Regions from separate parts of the Ignavigranum ruoffiae genome, predicted to be linked through region 1. Evidence: predicted binding sites of a transcription regulator. Region 1 holds the regulator's gene; the other holds the start of a gene.

Region 1 (10,728 bases):
AATAGCCAATAAAGATTAAATAATAGGCACTTTTTTGGACAAAGTCACCTAGATGATGACGATCTCTCCACACTAAGCGTAGCAGGTTAATTAATAGAATCGGCCCGCTCAAGTAGAATGGCAAGACAATGGCCAAAGAGGTGAATATAAAGAGCTGATCGAGTTCAGGCGTTTTATTTAATTTTGCTGTCATGCCCCACCTCCATACATAGATACTCAGTGGTATTATATAGCATCTAAGCCCGAATTGCGACACAAAGCCTTAAGTCCTCGACTCACAAAATTATGTTTTTTCTTTGAATTTTTTGAATTTATGTGTAATTATCGCTAAGTTTGGCTATAATATGATAGATTACTTTTAAGGAGGAATTTTGTGAACTTTAAACAACCATTAGCAAAAAAAGTGATCCTATCTAGCTTAATCTGTTCACTATTTATGATGAATTATTCTGGATTCACCGCTTTTGCTCAAGTATCAAAAACACCTTACATCGGCTCCAATGCTCAAATTATGCAACCCATCGAGCCATTCAAGATGCCTGATGATTATCCCAAAGACCTAAGTCAATGGTATAAAGATAATATGGACGCGCGTTCTTACGTGGTAATGGACCAAGAAACCAATAAAATCTTAGCTGAGAAAGAGGGAACCACCCCCTACCCGATTGCCTCTATGTCTAAAGTGATTGCCATTTATTTAGTTTATAAAGCGATTGATGAAGGCAAGCTTAGCATGGATAGCGAGATTACCATTCCACAAGAAATTGCTGACAACATCTCAGCTAACCCTGATCTATCGAATGCAGGTTTAGTTGCTGGCGAAAAATATACCGTTAAAGATTTAATCTACGGAGTCATGCTACTCTCAGGGAATGATGCTACTTCTGCCTTAATGTGGGAAATCTACGGCAATGAAGAGTTAGCCGTCAATGCAATTAAAGAACAATTAGCCGAATGGGGCATTACCAACATCCAATTCTACCAAACGTCTGGTGCACCCAATGAAGAACTACCAGAATCAATGTGGGTGCCTGGTTCGAGTGCCACTAGCGAGAACTATATGTCTGCAGCTGATGTTGCTTTAATGGCCAAACATGTGATTGAGGATTACCCTCAAATTCTAGAAGTTACCTCTGCTGAACAATATGTATTCAAAGAAGGTACCGAACTTGAAACCGTCATTACCAACCCGAACCAATTACTTGCAGGTGGGGAATATGGCCGCGAAGGAATCACTGGATTGAAGTCAGGTTACACTGATGCAGCCGGCCGCAATTTCGTCGCCACCAGTACCGAAAATGGCCGTAAAGTTATTGCGGTAGCTATGGGAACCTTTGGCGAAGGCATGTCATCCTATTGGGAAATTGAAATCCTATTAGATGCCTTACTCGACTATCCTGATCTTTACAAATCAGACAAATTACCGGTCTATGATACTAATAGCTTGAAGGAATTACTGGCTCAGAAAGAAAAAGAACAAGCAGCTAAAACTGAAGAAAAACAAGAAAAAACCTTCAAAGACTATGAAAATAAACGGGAGAATCCATTAACCAATTTTATCAAAAATATCTTTAGCGTCTTTAACTAAGGATAGGCTGTCTTTATCAAAAACATAAGCATTAAAAAATCCGATTCCGCTTGGCTGATACCATAGGGAATCGGATTTTTATTTATTAAACACTGATTCGTGTCGCCAAGTAATAAAAAAGCAGCGCCAAAGCATTCAGACACCCAAAACAAAGGACCGAATATTTACCCAGCAAGTTTTAAGAAGTTCCACGCAGCTTAGCATCTCTTAGCGACGAGTCGCTTAGAGATGCTCTAGTGGAGCTAGTCCGTAAAAGCCTAAGGCTTTGAAGGACGGTCTCTTGCCCGGTAAATATTCGGTTAAATTTTGTTTCGTTACGCTTAATTTCGAGGACGACTCACTGAGAAGCTTTTGTTAATAAAACAATGTTCAAGATTACTTGTTAATTATTTTTTCGAATATTAAATCTTAAGACTCATGTTTCTTTTGACAAACAAAGGACCGAATATTGACCCAGCAAGATTCAAGAAGATCCACGCAGCTTAGCAGCTCTTAGCGATTGGTCGCTTAGAGATGCTCTAGTGGAACTAGTCCGTAAAAGCCCAAGGCTTTGAAGGACAGTCTCTTGCCCTGTAAATATTCGGTTAAATTTTGTTTCGTTACGCTTAATTTCAAGGACGACTCACTGAGAAGCTTTTGTTAATAAAACAATGTTCAAGATTACTTGTTAATTATTCTTTCGAATATTAAATCTTAAGACTCATGTTTTTTTGACAAACAAAGGACCGAATATTTACCCAGCAAGTTTTAAGAAGTTCCAGGCAGCTTAGCAGCTCTTAACGATTGGTCGCTTAGAGATGCTCTAGTGGAACTAGTCCGTAAAAGCCTAAGACTTTGAAGGACGGTCTCTTGCCCGGTAAATATTCGGTTAAACTTTGTTTGTCATATACCAACAGAATATCAAAATTTAATTTGTCTATCTAACAAATGTAACACTTTTAATATTCAATCGCTTTGTTTACAACTTTGTCTTTTAACAAAGCTTCAAAGTCAGTAGCAGCCATCGTTTCGGATTTTTGCGAACCGTAACGGCGCACATTCACACTTTGATCTGCAATCTCTTGATCGCCAATTACGATTTGATAAGGAATCTTAGACGTTTGCGCATCACGAATCTTATAAGACAACTTCTCATTACGCAGATCCATTTCAACGCGGAAACCTTGGTCTTTCAATTGTTTATAAAGTTTTTCAACGTATTCACCGTGAGCTTCATTATTTACCGGAATTAAGACAGCTTGCACCGGCGCCAACCAGGTTGGGAAAGCCCCCTTATATTCTTCAATAAGATAAGCCACAAAGCGTTCCATGGTTGATACCACACCACGGTGGATCACGACAGGTCGGTGAGTATTTTGTCCATCTTCACCGACATAGGTTAAGTCGAAGCGCTCAGGTAATAAGAAGTCTAATTGGACTGTCGACATCGTTTCTTCTAAACCAATCGCTGTCTTAAATTGGACATCCAATTTAGGCCCATAGAAGGCAGCTTCCCCTTCTGCTTCGAAATATTCGAGACCTAATTCATCCATGGCTTCTTTTAACATGGATTGAGCTTTCTCCCACATTTCATCATCGTTGAAATACTTCTTAGTATCGTTAGGGTCACGATAAGACAGACGAAAGCGATAATCGGTAATATGGAAGTCTTCATAGACTTGACGAATCAACTCCAAGACGCGCTTAAATTCATCTTTGATTTGATCAGGACGAACGAAAATATGGGCGTCGTTCAAGGTCATTTCTCGAACCCGTTGTAAACCTGAAAGAGCCCCAGATTTCTCGTAACGGTGCATCATCCCCAATTCAGCGATACGAATTGGCAGTTCTCGATAAGAATGAATATCGTTCTTATAAATCAACATATGGTGAGGACAGTTCATTGGTCGCAAGACTAACATCTCGCCATCCCCCATATCCATTGGTGGGAACATATCTTCTTGATAGTGATCCCAGTGGCCTGAGGTTTTGTATAAATCAGTCTTAGCCATAATCGGTGTATAAACATGGTTATAGCCGATTGAAATTTCTTTATCCATGATATAACGTTCAATAATCCGCCGGATGGTCGCCCCTTTTGGTAACCAGAAAGGCAAACCAGAACCAGCTTCTTGACTAATCATAAATAAGTCCATTTCCTTACCTAGCTTACGATGGTCGCGTTCTTTCGCTTCTTCACGTTGTTTGAGATAAGCATCTAAATCTGCCTGTTTGAAGAAGGCAGTCCCATAAACCCGTTGCATCATCTTATTGTCAGAATTTCCCCGCCAATAAGCTCCCGCTAAGGATAGGAGTTTGAATACTTTGATTTTTCCGGTACTAGGAACATGGCCACCCCGGCATAAGTCGACAAATTCACCCTGACGATAGACCGTAATTTCCTCGTCTGCTGGTAGATCATTGATCAGTTCCACCTTATAAGGATCTTCTTTGAAAATTTCCAAAGCTTCTGCTCGAGACACGACTTCGCCCACAATCGGATGATTTTCTCCGACAATCTTCTTCATTTCGGCTTCAATCTTAGGAATATCATCTTCAGAAATAGGTTGAGGACTATCCGTATCATAATAAAAACCATTTTCAATATAAGGCCCAACCCCAAAGTGGACACCAGGATACAAACGAGTCAAAGCATGAGCCAATAAGTGGGCACTTGAATGGCGTAATAAATTCAATGCTTCAGGACTTTTATCGGTAATAATTTCGATGGATCCTGACTCGTTAATCGCTTGATGATAATCCATCAGTTGGTCATTTAATTTCCCAGCGAGTGCAGCTTTCTGTAATGATTTGGAAATTGATCCCGCCACTTCAGCGATAGTTGTTCCCTTGGCAAAAGCTTTCTCTTTTCCATCAGGAAACGTTAAAATAATTTCTTCCATTAATATTCCTCCTTAAACAATTAAAAAAGTCCCACTAGCCAACAGACTAATGGGACGTGGTCAACGTGGTTCCACCCAAATTCAAGAAGATATCCTCTTCTACTCTACGAGATAATAACGATCTCAGCCGTCCGCCCATACTAGAGCTAAGCTCATTCAAAGCGAATCACACAAAGGGGTCGGCCAAGTAAGCTAGGGAACGTTGCACCAGGTCATTCCTCTCTTAGGCTAGCTATACTTTTTCGCTGTCTTTGTGGTTTACTTATCTATTTTTATACCATTATCTAGCTGATAAAACAAGCCTCAAATCACTTACCTAGGGAAATTGTATTAATCAAGGTATAGACGTTAATCATTATCCCCAAAATCAAAGGTGGGGTAAGGATGGTTTGCTTTTCTTTAAAATAATAGGCCCAAAGCGTCACTAATTGGATCAATAACAAAATAACTTGGGCCACAATAATCAAGCGTTTCTTTCTTTGAAACTGTTCAGGTTCAAATCCGTTCATTCAAGTCTCCTTCCTATCTTTACCGTCCTCTTAGACTTTCGCCTTCAAGGAAGATTTCTTTGGCTAAATATTTAATCCGTTCCATAATGCGTTGAGCCTTAATCGACTCTTGCCCCCCGTCACGGCTATAAGTGAGATGGTGTTCGAGTTCACTCATACTGAAGTTTGAAGTAAAGAAAGTTGCTAGCGACTCCTTCATGCGATATTCAAGTATGGCATTGAGCACCTCATCGCGAATCCAAGGGGTATTGGGTTCCGCACCAATATCATCAATCATCAGAACATCAGCTTCTTTTAATTGATCCATTAAATGTTTGGTCTGGTCACTACCAATGGATTGCTTAATTTCAATGGCAAAGGTCGGCCAATGAACCATATTCACACTGATATTGTCTTCAATTAATCGATTGGCTAAGGCCCCGAGGATAAAGGTCTTCCCTACTCCGAAAGGTCCATAAACATATAAGCCTGGTGTTTGATACGGGTCTTGACGGTAATCTTCGATAAAATTAGTAATCGCTAATAATAATTGCTGGCGACTTGGTGTCTGCGTATAACACTGATCTAGGCGGGCTTGGCGAACATCTCGACTCATCGTCCGATTGGATAACAAGGCTGCTTGTTGGCGCTGAGCTTGTCGGTCCTGGTAAGCCTGAGTCGGCCGATAACGTACATCGATATAAGAGCCATTAATAAATAGTTCCGGCGCAAAACCTGGATTAGCCATCCCTTGACCCTTTTGAAAAGCTAACCATTCGCGCTTAAATTCATTGAACTTGGTCATACTCTGTTCAATCATCGCTTGATTTAGGTCTGCTTGATGTTGATTCACAAAGTCCTGAATGGGTTCGAAGGCTAATAAATCTTGAATCGTCGCCTGATAATCTTCCTCGCTTTGAAATGCTCTGGGTTGATCTTTCATTAAATCTTTAATCGATTTCATGATGGATGCCCCTCCTTGCCCATAATTTTCTGAATACGTTCTTGCAATGTCTTCTCATCCATAGCCCCTGCGGGTTCTTGAGCTGGACTCGATTGCGTAGATTCTTGTCCTTTTTGCTTCATCCAGGCAGGAATCACCTCTTGATGTTGTGACCGCCGTCTGAAATTCTTACTAGGAGCAGACTGTTTGATTTGCTGTTTTTCTTTGATTTGTTTTACTTTTTCTTCGCGTTGAATTAAAGTCAGGGCCATACCAGGATCCTTAATTTGCATCTGGGACCAATGATTAGCCACATTCTCCAATTCACCTTTTAAGATGTTGTCTCGATTCAAAACCACCAACAGATAATAAATCAAACTATTCAAAACGGCTGGCGTCAAATCAGATTTCTCCACTAGCTGCTTAATATAATAATATTCGCGGTCGGTCGCAAAGCCTTTCTTTTGTTTCTTAACATTATACAAAAAGGCATCGTTCGATACCTGGTCGAATAACATGACCAATTCAATCTCTTCTGCACTCAACTGAGGATATTTCTGCTGATAATCCTTAGCCACTTGGTCGGTGTCTTTACAATGATGAGGCGTTGATTCCGAAGTGGTAGTCGAATTCGAAGATTTCGAGGTTTGAGGAAGTCGTTGTTTGGCAATCTGCTTAATCCGATCAATCTGGATATGATGCTGAATAGGGTGGCGACTTAATAAGACTACCTCGGCCATGGTTGCCTCATTGAGACCATAAAGTTGATAACAGGTCAATACGTGATCTTTTAATACTTGATTGAATTCCTGATGATCAACCTGATTGGCCATTAGTAATTCTAAGAATTTGCCGTAATCAAAGTCTAAAGCATCATATTTGAAATGCTGATCAGAGTCTTGATGACGCAGGAATTGATCTTCTTGTTTCCATTCCTGACCGGTATTCTCACCGACGGTCAGATAATTATAGACGCGGGTAAAAGAACTCGTAATCTCCTTGAAACGACTTGAATCCATCTTATCGACTTGCCAACTTTTCACTTTTAAACGATATTCTTGATCGCCAATTGCTTGAAATAGCGCATTAGATAACTGAGGATGATCAAAAAAATGAGCCGCATCCACTGGCATTTGCAAATCATAAATAATCTGTTGTAACTGACTTTGACTATGTGATTGCGTGTCTTGATAAGTCCTTAGTAAACCAATGCCCTCCAAACGAATTCGACTCGCATCAACCGCATTAATGCCAGTATTGAGCGTTTCAAGAATTTGTGCATGGAGCATAGAATGGGTCCACAGACCATCGTTAATCGGTAATGAATGCAGGGTGAGATAAAGACTCAAAGCCGGTCCGCCGATGATGGGCTGGTATAATTGAGTTAACGATTGCATTTGCAAATAAGAGAGTTGGGATTGTCGGCGCACTTTGAAAGATTGATTAGGATTAATCATCGGAAAGATCCTGTTCTTGGTCAGCCTCATGTTTCTTCTTGGCCATCGCTTCTAATTCTCTTAAGAACATCTCCTTAGATTGGAATTCACGGTAAACACTGGCGAAACGAATATAGGCCACTTCATCCAAATCCATTAACAAGGGCATCACGAGCTCACCTATCTTCTTGCTCTCTACTTCAGTTTCAAGTTGTTCTCTCAGTTGATTCTCCACTTTCTGAACCAAGCGATCCATCTGATCGCGTGAGATAGGTCGCTTCTCAGCTGAACGAACAATTCCTCGAAGTAGCTTTTCACGATTAAATTCTTCCCGGGTCCCGTCACGCTTAATCACTAAGAGTGGACTATACTCGACCCGTTCATACGTATTGAACCGCGCCCCGCAACGCGTACATTCCCGCCGACGACGAATCGACTTACCATCTTCAGTCGGTCGCGAATCAATGACTTTAGTATTATTATATTGACACTTCGGACATTCCATCTTGTTCATCCCCTCTCTATCGATTATAACTATCTTAAAGCCTTTCTAGCAATTTATCAACTGTAGCATACAAGGCTCCTGGACTGCTTGAATTGTCTAACACCTGGTCAGCTCGTTCGGCTTTTTCAGCTAAGGACATCTGACTATTGATTCGATCCATGGCCTGTTGACGAGTTAATTGATTGCGTGCCATTAACCGTTCAATTTGAACCTCTGGTTCGACATAAACCACCCATACTTGGTCATAATCGAAGGCTGACGACGACTCAAAGAACAAAGGAATATCCAGGAAAACCAGCTGGCTACCCGCCAAACGTTCTGCTTCAATCTCTTCATCCATTTGTCTGAAGATTAAAGGATGAAGTAACTGATTGACTTTCTCCTTGACCTTGGGATTGGTAAAAAGCATCTGCCCCATCATGGCTCGATTTAATTCGCCATCTTCGCTTAAGATATTCTGACCAAAGTGTTGAACTAACAAGGCTAAGCCTGGACTCCCCGCCTGAACCACTTGATGGGCAATCACATCCAAATCGATGACTGGATAGCCTTTGGAACGCAGATAACGCGTGACCGTCGATTTGCCCGATGCAATCCCCCCGGTTAAAACAATGACTTTCATAATATCCCCCTATAAATGTTGACAAGATGGACAATAATGGGTTCCTCGTTGTTGAACCCGGATTTTCACTAATTCTGTTCCACAGCGCGGGCAAGGCCGACCTGCCTGGCCATAAACTTTAAGATCCTGCTGAAATTTACCAGCTTCACCCAATGAATTCCGATAAGTTCGGATGGTTGAGCCCCCTGCTTCAACTGCTTGCGCCAAAATCCGACCAATCGCCTCAAAGAGGGCTTTCGATTCGTCTTCCGTTAATCGATTGGCTGGCTTCAAAGGATGGATTTGAGCTAGAAATAAGACTTCATCGACATAAATATTCCCTAAACCGACCACCAAACTTTGGTCTAACAGCAAAGGTTTAATCGATCGCGATGAGCCGGCCAATCCCCGTCTAAAGTCTGCAAGTTGAAATTCACTACTTAAAGGCTCGGGCCCCAATCCCTTAGCTTGGAAATAAGGCGAGACATCGTGACCTTCCAGCAACTGAATCCGGCCAAATTTGCGCACATCATGATAATGTAGCTCACTGCCATCCGTAAAAATAAAACGGACATGGGTATGTTTTTCTTTGTTAATTGGCAGCTGATCAGCTGGATAGAATAAATACTTGCCCTCCATCCGCAAGTGAGAAACTAATGTGTCTTGGCTTAGAATAAATAAAATGTATTTTCCCCGGCGGTCCATGGCCTCAATTCGTTGACCCTGCAGAAGCGCTACCCACTGATCTAGCGCTAAATCTGTCGTAATAATCCGTGGCCAATAGATTTGAATATCTTTGATGGTTTTACCAAGGACTAACTGATTTAAGCCCCGCTTAACCGCCTCGACTTCAGGTAATTCCGGCACCGACTCACCTCCTTCCAAAGTTTTTTTGATTACTCATTTTCCAATTTCACATACTAAGAACATGAACCTCTCAAAGGATTCCCTAAGCTTCCGTTAATATTATATCTTAGCCTGTTTATTTAACCAAATACTATTTTTTGAGCGGGTTTGTTCGAATGAAAAGTGTCCTAGATCAAGCTCAATTTTTTATAAAATATCTTCCATTATAACACATGAGCAGGCCTTGAAATAAAATACGCTTAACAAGAGGGTCTTTGTTTGAAGCGCTTTCTGGATTTTGTTACATTATAGCTAGAAAGTGAGGTGCCTTATGGTTCACTTAATTGGTTTAGTCGGAAACAATGCTAAAAAGTCAACCAACCGTTCATTAATCCAATTCATGAAGAAACACTTTGAAGATCAAGCAGATATTGAAATTCTCGAAGTAGCTGGTCTACCCTTATTTAATAAACCTCGCAGTGGTCAAATTCCTCAACAAGCACAAGAGATGGCAGACAAAATTGAACAAGCAGATGGGGTGATTATTGCCACACCTGAGTATGATTTATCGGTACCGTCAGCCCTTTCTAATGCGCTCGCTTGGCTTTCTTACAATGTGTATCCTTTTGTCGATAAGCCAGTGATGATTGTGGGGGCGTCCTATGGAACCTTAGGATCTTCTCGTGCCCAGCAACATCTTCGTTCCATCTTGAATGCGCCAGTGCTGCGGGCCGTGGTTATGCCAGGCAATGAGTTCTTATTAGGTCATTCCCTTCAAGCCTTTAATGATGAAGGTGAATTAATCATGCCTGATAAACTTAAACAATTAGAAGGATATTTTGCCGATTTTATTCGCTTTATTGGAATTTCTGAGGTCCTTCGGGAAAGTCATGCTGCTAACGTTCAAATTGCTGCGGATTTCTATTCTGAACAACTTCGTTATATAGAAGGAGAATAAGCTATGAAACCAGTCGGACTTGTAGGTTCTAACGCTGATTTATCGTATAATCGCAAATTACTTCAATTTATTGCTAAACACTATACACACTTATTCGACCTTGATCTTTTAGAAATTAAAGAGGTCCCTCTTTTTGATGCTAGTAACGATCAAACAGATACTCCTATCATTCAATCACTTAATCAAAAGATTAGCCAAGCCGATGGTATTATTATCGCCACCCCTGAACATATCCGCACCACGACTCCAGCCCTAAAGGCTACCCTGGAATGGTTATCTTATCAGGTCCACCCTTTCACCAATAAACCGGTCTATGTGATTGGCGCTTCCTACCATGATCAAGGGACTTCAAGAGCTCAGCTCCATGTCAAACAAATTCTACAAGCCCCAGGTATGAACGCCTACGCCTTCCCCGGCAATGAATTTCTGCTCGGTGAAGCGCACAAAAAGTTTGACGAACAAGGTAATCTAACTGACCAAG
Region 2 (10,728 bases), 690 kb from region 1:
TCCTTCATCGAAATACAAATAAAGCGCGAGCCCTGCTGCGGCAACAGTTGATCCAAGAAGAAATAATCCTAGATTACGTTTTGATTCACGATTCATATTTCATTCCTCCTTCTTTTAACTTAGTTTATTATAGCATGATTTGCGTGGAGACTCGAATGAAAAACTCATCCCCCAAGGGAATAAGCTGACCATGGCATCCGCCCATTTGCCCAAAGATACTCTTCTTTTAAGCAACAAACCTATCAAAAAAAGGCGGGGAACTCCCCGCCTTACTACTGATCACTAGAGGTTATGATTACTTGCTTCGTGATTCAGTTCGATTATTGATATTAATATTTCCTTGACGTCCGCCAATAGTTACTTTGTCCCCTAGAGCAATTTCACCCTTCAGCATCATTTCGCTCAGTACATCTTCGATTTGTTTTTGAATGGCTCTACGAATTGGTCGAGCACCATATTCCGGATCAAAGCCGGCCTTAGCAATAATATCGACTGCTGTCTGGGTCACATTGGCCTCAATTTCTAAATCATGTAGGCGGTTGATAATCTCTTGTGTTTGTAATTTAACAATTTCACGAATGTGCTCTTGTTCTAAAGCGTGGAAGACCACTATCTCATCAATTCGGTTAATAAATTCTGGTCGGAAAGCCCGTTTTAATTCTTCTAGGATTCGTTTTTCCATGGCTGAATGGTTGGCCGTGACGTCGGTCGCACCGAAGCCGATTGACTTCTCATCACGTAAGGCTGTCGCACCGAGGTTGGAGGTCATGATAATAATGGTATTTCTGAAGTCCACTTTTCGACCTTTACCATCGGTAAGGTGACCATCGTCAAAGACTTGTAGAAGAATATTAAAGACATCTGGGTGAGCTTTCTCAACTTCATCTAAGAGGATAACGCTGTAAGGATGTTGGCGAATTTTTTCAGTGAGTTGGCCTGCTTCATCGTAACCCACATATCCTGGAGGAGATCCCACCAAACGAGAAACACTGTGTTTCTCCATATATTCAGACATATCGACCCGAATCATATTATCTTCAGAGCCGAACATAGCTTCGGCCAAGGCGCGAGCCAGTTCAGTCTTACCGACACCTGTTGGGCCTAAGAACATAAAGGAGCCGATTGGGCGTTTTGGACTCTTCAAGCCACTATGGGCCCGGCGAATCGCTTTAGAGACCGCGGTAACGGCAGCATCTTGACCAATCACCCGTTCATGAAGTTCTTTTTCAAGATTAACTAAACGTTTGGCCTCATGCTTATCCATTTGCTTCACTGGAATACCGGTTGCGGTCGCAATCACTTCAGCAATATCCTCTTCGCTGACTACTAAAGCTTTGGCTTCAGTCGTTGGTTTGCTTTCTTTAGCCTCAATTAATTTTTCCAGATCGCTTTCTTTGTCTCTTAATTGACTGGCCAATTCAAAATCACGAGCTAAAATAGCTTGTTCTTTTTCTTTATTTAACTTTTGCAGGTCCTGATTATAGTCGGCCAAGCTTTTATCCATTTGATTATGGTCAATTCGAACCTTTGCCGCTGCCTCATCAATCAAATCAACGGCCTTATCAGGTAAACGGCGTTCGGTCATATAACGGACACTTAATTTAACTGCAGCTTCGGCCGATTCATCCGGAATTTCAACGTTATGATGGTCCTCATAGCGATTCTTTAAGCCTTTGACAATTTCAATGGCATCTTGAATCGAAGGTTCATCCACCTGAACTTTAGAGAATCGACGCTCTAAAGCTGCATCTTTTTCGATATATTTTTGATATTCGTCTAAGGTTGTGGCTCCAATTACCTGAATTTCTCCACGAGCTAGGGCTGGTTTCAAGATATTGGAAGCATCAATGGCGCCTTCAGCGCCTCCCGCTCCGATAAGGGTATGCAACTCATCAATGAAGAGAATCACTTTACCATCTTGAGCAATCTCTTCGATAATCTTCTTCATCCGTTCTTCAAACTCGCCCCGATACTTGGTTCCGGCGACCAAAGAGCCCATATCAAGCATCATCAAACGTTTCTCGGCGATATCAAGAGGAACGTCTCCCATAATCATTCGTTGAGCCAAACCTTCAGCTAACGCTGTCTTACCAACACCAGGTTCGCCGACTAAGACTGGATTATTCTTAGAACGACGACTCAGAATCTGAATCATCCGTTTGACTTCGGTTTCTCGACCAATCACCGGATCCAGCTTCTCTTGACGAGCTAATTCAGTTAAATTGCGGGCAACGCCTTCAAGAGTTGGCGTGGTAGAATTTGATGCTTGGCTTTGATTTTGATGAGCCATATTATTCATATTATTTTGCCGACGGCCGCGTCCTTGCGGTCCAGATTTCTTCTGAACACCAATCATGTCATAGACTGTTTTACGCAGTTCATTTAAATCCATGCCAATATTCTTCAAAAGAACAGTAGCTAGAATTTCTTCCTTTAATAATCCTAATAAAAGATGCTCAGTACCCACTTTGCTGGCACCTAGACGTTTAGCATCATTGGAAGCATTCATAATTACTTTCTTAGCCCGGGGTGAATAAGGAATCACAATATCCCCTTGGGGCAAATTCTGTACCACTCGGCCATGGAGCATTTCTAATTCATGTAAGAGCACATCAAATTCAGCCCCATATTGACGGAGAGCTTGACCAGCGATCCCATTCTCCTCGCGTGCAAGTCCTAATAAGATATGTTCTGTTCCCACGGTTTGGTGATGTAAATAATAAGCCTGTTCAGCGGCATAAATCATAACCTGACGAGCACTTTCAGTAAATAATTCTTCAAACATTGTTTCAACTCCTTAATAGTGGATTCGTAGTTGGTTTAGTAAATTCTTTAATAGATAGGCGCGTACCGCCTGTTCGTCATCGCTAATCGGCGCTAATAAATCTTTATTAACAATTGTCGACAACAATATTGCCTCTCTTTTACTTATAATATCACGTCGCACCAAGGTTTCGATGATCGTCTCTGAATTCCGTTGGTTCAGCCGGTCACCAATTAAACTAATCATTTGATCGATTTCATCCACATCATCTACTAATTCAATCTTGACAATTCGGATATAACCTCCACCGCCTCGCTTACTTTCGACATTATAGCCATGTTCTTGAGTGAAACGAGTGTTAATCACATAATTAATTTGCGAGGGGACGCAATCAAAGCGTTCTGCAATATCACTCCGTTTAATTTCTAACGGTTCATTTGATTTTAGATAACTTTTTAAGTAGGCTTCAATCACATCAGAAATATTTCTTTTAACCATTCTTCAACCTCCTTTTATGGGGTTTTTAAAACCTAACATTGACTATCTTTGACTATTATAAACGATAAAAAATTTTTTGCAAAGGATTTAGGCTTTTTTTGTCTGTACATTCATCCGTCTTTTAACTATACTAGATGAAAGCACAATATATAGGGGGAAGTCTCCCATGCTCTCCACTATATATTGTATAATTTACATAACATGTCGATAAATAACCATATAATTAAAGGAGTCATTTTTATGAATCGTCTGAGTGCAGCTACTATTATTCCTTGGAATCGTTCAGCCTTGAATGAAGCGATTAAACAATTTCCCCAAGTTTATCCGATTGAAGAGTCGATGACCATTACCCATGAAGGCATCTCTCGCATGGTGATGCTCGATCGTTATGCCTTTAAAGATACCGCCAAATTGACCTTAGCAGTCGGCGACTTAGTGGTACTTACTGTTAAAGCTGATCCCACCTATCCGGCACGAGGTATCGGTGTTGTCCAAGAATTGGACTGGGACCACCATGAAGCAATCATTTGGATTGAAGAAAGCTACCGGGGTTCATTAGAAAATGCCGATGAACAAGAAAGTGGATTAGTCAAACGCAATATTGATGCCATTGACAAACCCCTTGAAATCTATTATGAACAAATTGCCAAACGAAATGCGACCGGCTTAGCTCAAATTGAAGTCAATCAAGAACAACAAGCAGCCAGTTTTCAAGAATTCTATCAAGAGCTGGCGGCCATGAATTTTGTACCGGCCGGCCGGGTACTATACGGAGCTGGGTCTCAAACTGATGTCACTTACTTTAACTGTTATGTCATGCCTTTTGTTCCTGACTCACGGGGTGGTATTGCTGAACACCGTAAAGAGATTATGGAGATTATGTCCCGCGGAGGTGGGGTCGGAACCAATGGCTCGACCCTACGGCCAAGAAATACGCTGGCCCGAGGAGTGAATGGTAAGTCATCTGGGGCAGTATCTTGGTTAAATGATCTCGCCGATCTGACTCATTTAGTTGAACAAGGCGGATCTCGCCGGGGAGCCCAAATGATTATGTTGGCGGACTGGCATCCGGATATCATTGAATTTATTATCTCCAAAATGCAGAACCCTAAAATTCTGCGTTTCTTAATTGAAAGCTCACAAGATGAACAAATCAAACAATTGGCTCATGATAAATTGAAATTTACGCCGTTTAGTCTGAGCGAAATGGAAATGTATGAGAACATTTTGCGCTATCAGGATATTCCGGGAACGGGTGGATTCTCTGAATCGATTATTGAAGAGGCTCGTGAACTATTCAAGGCAGGCGGTAGCTACTCCGTCCATAATCCTGAATTCTTGACCGGAGCCAATATCTCAGTGACCTTGACCAATGACTTTATGGAAGCCGTCAAAAATAATGCCGATTGGCCACTCCGCTTCCCTGATGTTGAGAACTATAATGAAGAACAGATGGCTGAGTACAATAAATTATGGCAAAAGATTGGCGATGTCCGTGAATGGGAAGCCTTAGGTTATCCTGTACGGACTTATCGAACTATCCCTGCTCGTGAACTTTGGCAACTGATTAATATTTGTGCAACTTATTCAGCTGAACCGGGGGTATTCTTCATTGATAATGCGAACTTGGATACCAATGCTAAGGCTTATGGCCAAAAAGTTGTGGCAACCAACCCATGTGGTGAACAACCCTTAGCTCCTTATTCAGTATGTAATCTGGCTGCGATTAACTTAGCTCAAATGGCTAATAAAGAAAGTAAAACCGTTAACTTCGATAAATTAAAAGAAACGGTCCGCACTGGAGTGCGCATGCAAGACAATGTGATTAATGCGACACCATATTTCTTAGACCGCAACCGTCAACAAGCCCTAGGTGAGCGACGAATCGGTCTAGGAGTGATGGGCTTGGCCGATTTACTTATCTACACTGAGACCCGTTACGGATCTGCTGCCGGTAATCAAATTATTGATCAAGTCTTTGAAACCATTGCTACCACTGCCTATGAAACTTCCATCGAACTGGCTAAAGAGCGGGGCTCTTTCCCATTCTTGGTGGGGCAAACTGAAGCAGAAACGCAAGAATTGCGCGAACGCTTTATCCAGTCTGGCTTTGTCCGTCGCCTACCAGAACATATTCGCCAAGGTATTCTGAAATATGGTATCCGCAACTCCCACCTACTGACCGTTGCACCAACCGGATCGACTGGTACCATGGTTGGGGTGGCCACCGGTTTGGAACCTTATTTTGCCTTTAAATACTTCCGTTCAGGTCGTTTAGGTAAGTTTATTGAAGTCAATGCGGAAATTGTTCAAGAATATTTAGCTGCCCATCCAGAAGCAGATGCTGAACACCTACCTGATTTCTTTGTCTCCGCCATGGAATTAAGTCCAGAGGAACACGTGGATGTCCAAACCACCATTCAACGCTGGGTCGACAGCTCCATCTCTAAAACCGTTAATGCCCCGAAAGGTTATGCTGTTAACCAAGTTGCTAAGATTTATGAACGCTTATTTGACGGCCATGCCAAAGGTGGAACTGTGTATGTGGATGGATCGCGTGATTCTCAAGTTCTTACCTTGGATGCAGAAGATGCTAATATTCAAAGTGATATTACCCTCTTTGAAGTTGAAGAAACGCGTATTGTCGATGACGTCGATGAGTTGCGACAATTAGTTGATCAAGCAGAATCAGACCACTTCCGTCAGCTAGGTCATACCGATGACGTGGTTTACGGATCAGAAGTTGGCGATACCTGCCCAATCTGCCGCCAAGGAATTGTGGAAGACATTGGCGGATGTAATACTTGTACCAATTGTAATGCCCAATTACGTTGTGGCTTATAAACGATTATAGACAGAACATCAATCCAAATAGCGTTAGTTTCCTAACCGTTCAAAGAAGCGACTCTTTGTTCCTTGGGAGCTAACGCTATTTCGATAAGCTAAAGGAGGATTTCATGCAAATATATACACGAACAGGAGATCAAGGAACGACCCGGATTATTGGTGGCCAATCGCTATACAAAGATGATGCCCAAATCCAAGTTATGGGTAGTCTCGATGAATTAAATAGTTATGTCGGCCTGATTCAAAGTCAGAATAAAGACTGGCCAACATTAAACCAAGAGTTACTACAAATTCAACATTATATCTTTGATGCGGGCAGTGATTTTGCTCAAGCTAAAACAAGTTCAGACTATCGCTTAGCCAAGCAAGTCATCGCCTGGTTAGAAGATATAATTGATGACTATTCACAAAACACTCCCGAATTAACTAAATTTGTCTTACCTGGAGGCAGCCCATTAGCTGCTTCCCTTCATTATGCACGTAGTTTGACCCGACGAGCCGAACGAGATTGTGTTAGCTTTATCCGCCAACAAGCACACTATCCCCAAGATGCTTATAAATTTATCAACCGGCTCTCAGATTATTTCTTTGCGGCAGCTCGTCTGGCCAATTATAAACAAGCTTATACTGAAATCCATTATGAACGTGGTGGAGACGTCTTCCATCCCGAGTTAAAGAAGACACATCTGCCCAAACTCTAGGTTCATTAGCTAAACCACCTTGTCGACTAACCTATCAAACAGAAAGATTTTTCCAAACTAGAAGAGACCAATAACGATGTATATATCTAGACTTAGCTAGACGATAAATCTCGTTACTGGTCTCTATTTTTCTTAATTAACTCAAGTTGCTAGAGAAATTTGTTAACTGCGAATCTATTTCTTCTCGGTTAAGACCCCATCTGACATTTCAAAGACGCGATCACACTGATCAATGAGTCTTAAATCATGGGTCACCATTACAATCGCTTTGTTCTTGGCTTTGGATTCCTTGGCCAAAATTTTGACAACTTCAAAAGCTCGTTCTGAATCCAAACTCGCTGTCGGTTCATCAGCTAGAATCAGAGTTGGATTATTATACAAAGCTTTGACAATCGCCACTCTTTGCTTTTGACCCCCAGATAAATCTTCAGGGTATTTATCCGCAACGCCACTAATTTCTAATTGTGCCAACAAATCCTCCATCTCATCTTGACGCGATTTTTTGTTGATCTTATCAATTAAACGAAATTGATTTCGCACACTCAAATAAGGAATCAAATTGGATGATTGCAAAATAAAGCCAATTTCCTTAAAGCGAATCTTTCCTAATTCCTTAGCCGATAGCTGATATATCGATTGCCCGTTTATGAGTATTTCTCCTTCTGTCGGGGTCTGTAATCCGCCAGCTAAGGTCAAGAAGGTGGATTTCCCGGAACCAGAGGGGCCAATAATGGCCACAAATTCTCCGGTTTCTATAGCAAGATTGGTGGACTTTAAGGCTAGAAATTCTTCTTTCCCATCTAGATAAGTTTTACTTACGTTCTTAAATTCAATGGCTTTCATAGCTTCCTCCTATTCAATGGCATCGAGTGGATCAATCTTAGCAATCGCCCCGACTGAGAAGACCGCTCCTAAAAGGGCAAAACTAATCATCAGCGCGCTAATAATCAGGTTAAACCAATGATTCATCGAGAAGGGAATAGCTTCAGGTAAGAAGGATGCGGTCAAATATGTCAATAAAAGACCTAAAACAACCCCGATCATGGCTAAAAGAAACGTTTGGGCAATGACTGACCAAGCAATAAATCCAGTCGAAATCCCCTCCACCTTCATGACACCAAAAATATGTTGTTTCTGCATGGTCAAAATATACATAAAAATTCCTACCACAATGGCAGCAATCACAATTAGAAAGCCAATCATAAAGATAAAGGTAAGATTCTGGGCTGAATAGCCGGGTAAATCGTTAATGAAATCATCAATAGATAATAGTTCTAATTTATCTTTATCATAGTCAACATCCTGACCTCTGACCACAATAGCGTTAATTGGAATTTCTGAATCTTGACTAGGGGCGACATTCTGAACTTTGGCAAAAGTAGTCACGTTCATATAGACCACAGGACTGACACTTAATTGAGCATGATTGGTAATACCTACAATTTCTAATTCAGTATCGGTCCCCGTTATGGTCAATTTATCGCCTATATTAATCTGACCCTCATCGATTAACGATTCATCTACAATCACCTGGTTATCCTTTTGGATGGAAGTTCCTTCGATAACATTAGGCATCAGGAATTGATTCTTTTCAATGCCAAAGAAGGTAACCCCAACTTTCTCTGAAAAACTTGGATGGTCAACCACCGCTGCACTTTGTCTAAGGCTGGCCTTGTCTTGGGCATCAACTTGATCAAACTCTGTCGCCGAAATATGCGATAAATTCAACTTGGCATTAACATCTTTGGCTAAGAGAATTGATTGAGCTTCCCATTTATCCACTGCAGTTCGGTTTGCCTGAGCCAGACCAAAGGCTAAACCGGTTAAAAAGAAGACCAAATAAGCAATTAGGAACATCAAGGACACAACCATCAAGTAACGTAACTTAGCATACTTCATTTCATTCCAGGCTAGAAACATTTTTTCCCTCCTCAAACTCTCAAATAAGAATAGAAAAAACTATAGCACTAATTCTTTGAAAATACAAAGAAAATATTTATACAGAAAAAAATCTCCAGAACCACTATGGGCGCATAATAAAAGACGCTCTTCCTGAGCGTCCCTAGATAGCTTCACTGCATTTTTCCCAGATTGATATTTAGACTAAATATCTAGCTCTATTCGCTGTTAACCCGCTCAAATCTGTTGGAATAGGCATAGCGTCTCAATAATGGATGAATAATCGGCTCCAGTAAGAAATAGAAGATCCCATTCCCCAAGCCATGGGCACTATCAAAACTTAAACCCTGTAAGTAATAAGCCCAAAAACTAGGCATCTTAAAGATAAACACCCAAAATATTGACATCAGCAAGCCATAAATAAAGCCAAGTAGAACGGCATATAAAGTGAAGCCTAAACGATTGATCAAATTTTCTGGTCGGTAGAAGGGCTTTACCAATAAACCGGTGATTAACATCAGCAAGGCATAGCTAATGATTTGCAAGAGGGTCCATGGCCCCATACCTAGATAAATGTTCGATAACAAAATAGATAGGCAAGCCACAATAATCCCATCGACCATGGAAAGATTCAGACATAGAATCAACAGGATGGCCGTAACCGGCTGGATATTTGGTAAAGCTTGCATCATAATTCGGCCAATAAAAGCCAAGCCAGAGAAAATTGCCAACATGGTGATTCTACGTGTAGAAAATGCACTCGCCCTATTCAAGGGTTGCCAACTTCCAAGTAATCGTGTCTCCCTCATTTAAACTGAGTTCTGCCGCTCCTACTTCAGCCATTTCACCGTTGACATCGAACAACCACCATTTATTGGCTGCTTCGTCTTGTTGGTGGCCTTCAATCGATTGGACAAAGCCATCCTTTTCTTCAATATCATAATGGTCTTTCATAACCGCCAACAATTTACTTCCTGCTTCAACTTCAAAGCTGTCAGCAGGCTTGATAGCTTCCCCATCAACCAGAATTTCAATACTCACTTCAATGGTCTCTGCTTCTACATTCGTCGTGCTTTCAACCATAGAGCTTGCTTCGGTTAGATCCTCAACAGTGGTTGTTTCTTTCTGTTCGCTTGGATTTTGACAACCTGCAAGCACTAACAATACCGATAAGAGACTTAAATAACGAACCAGACTTCTTTTCATCATGAATCCTCCATTCAAAATTTTGCAAAATAAAAAGGCCCTGAGGCCCTTCTTCCTATCTTGCCTCGAAATAAGAAACGAATCTCCCCATTGAATTGAAAGACCTGACTCCAGTATAAACTGATTACAGTGGCGGGACCGTCTTGGAATTTCACCAAAGTTCCATGCAATTCAATGCTATTTATTATATTCTAATCATAAGGAAATAAGTAAGCAATTTCAAGATAGTCCGCCAAAATTTATTAACCTTTAAATTGAGCGAACATCCTGATAGATCCCCACATGATTTCCAAAATAAATGAATAAGAACTTTCTTAGGTCAACCATTTGTCGAGGAATCGGATTTTCATGTCTTTCAAGGATTTTAAAGATCTGTTGCTGGAGGTCTCTCCTCAAATTATAAGGTAAAAAAACTCAAATCATGTTAGAATATAGAAGTTGTGAATAAATAAGGAAGGAGTATGTTAAGCCATGTATAAGACCGGTTTTGATACGGAGAAATATTTAGAAGAACAATCAAAATATATCTTAGAACGTGTAAAAGGCTTTGATAAACTTTATCTTGAATTTGGGGGAAAATTGATTGGCGATAAGCATGCAGCCCGAGTGCTGCCTGGTTTCGATGAAGATGCCAAAATGAAGCTCTTAGCTACCATCAAAGAACAAGTTGAAATTATCATCTGTGTCTACGCAGCCGATATTGAGAACAATCGAGTTCGGGGTGATTATGGCATTACTTATGGTCAAGAGGTGCTTCGGCTCATCGATGAATATCATCGCTATGGCATCCCCGTAAACAGTGTCTTAATTACA

Evidence for each region. Region 1 encodes NrdR, which represses ribonucleotide reductase genes. Its sites were predicted from a motif close to ACACNATATATNGTGT; they were not measured.
Region 2: the regulator NrdR is predicted to act here: its motif matches at 3,436-3,451, upstream of M0R79_RS08680 (vitamin B12-dependent ribonucleotide reductase).

Annotation. Positions count from the first base shown of each region.
Region 1 is NZ_CP096206.2:573,584-584,311, reverse strand. It holds gene M0R79_RS02790 (O-antigen ligase family protein) at 1-193, opposite strand, end outside; gene M0R79_RS02785 (D-alanyl-D-alanine carboxypeptidase family protein) at 374-1,588, shown strand; gene thrS (threonine--tRNA ligase) at 2,527-4,470, opposite strand; gene M0R79_RS02775 (hypothetical protein) at 4,779-4,979, opposite strand; gene dnaI (primosomal protein DnaI) at 4,999-5,922, opposite strand; gene M0R79_RS02765 (replication initiation and membrane attachment family protein) at 5,919-7,358, opposite strand; gene nrdR (transcriptional regulator NrdR) at 7,351-7,842, opposite strand; gene coaE (dephospho-CoA kinase) at 7,877-8,464, opposite strand; gene mutM (DNA-formamidopyrimidine glycosylase) at 8,474-9,310, opposite strand; gene M0R79_RS02745 (NADPH-dependent FMN reductase) at 9,621-10,247, shown strand; gene M0R79_RS02740 (NAD(P)H-dependent oxidoreductase) at 10,251-10,728, shown strand, end outside.
Region 2 is NZ_CP096206.2:1,834,369-1,845,096, forward strand. It holds gene M0R79_RS08665 (hypothetical protein) at 1-96, opposite strand, end outside; gene M0R79_RS08670 (ATP-dependent Clp protease ATP-binding subunit) at 296-2,785, opposite strand; gene M0R79_RS08675 (CtsR family transcriptional regulator) at 2,798-3,262, opposite strand; gene M0R79_RS08680 (vitamin B12-dependent ribonucleotide reductase) at 3,503-6,106, shown strand; gene M0R79_RS08685 (cob(I)yrinic acid a,c-diamide adenosyltransferase) at 6,220-6,810, shown strand; gene M0R79_RS08690 (ABC transporter ATP-binding protein) at 6,985-7,653, opposite strand; gene M0R79_RS08695 (ABC transporter permease) at 7,663-8,730, opposite strand; gene M0R79_RS08700 (ECF transporter S component) at 8,928-9,443, opposite strand; gene M0R79_RS08705 (DUF4430 domain-containing protein) at 9,475-9,918, opposite strand; adenosylcobalamin (AdoCbl) riboswitch at 9,960-10,106, opposite strand; gene M0R79_RS08710 (DUF1846 domain-containing protein) at 10,387-10,728, shown strand, end outside.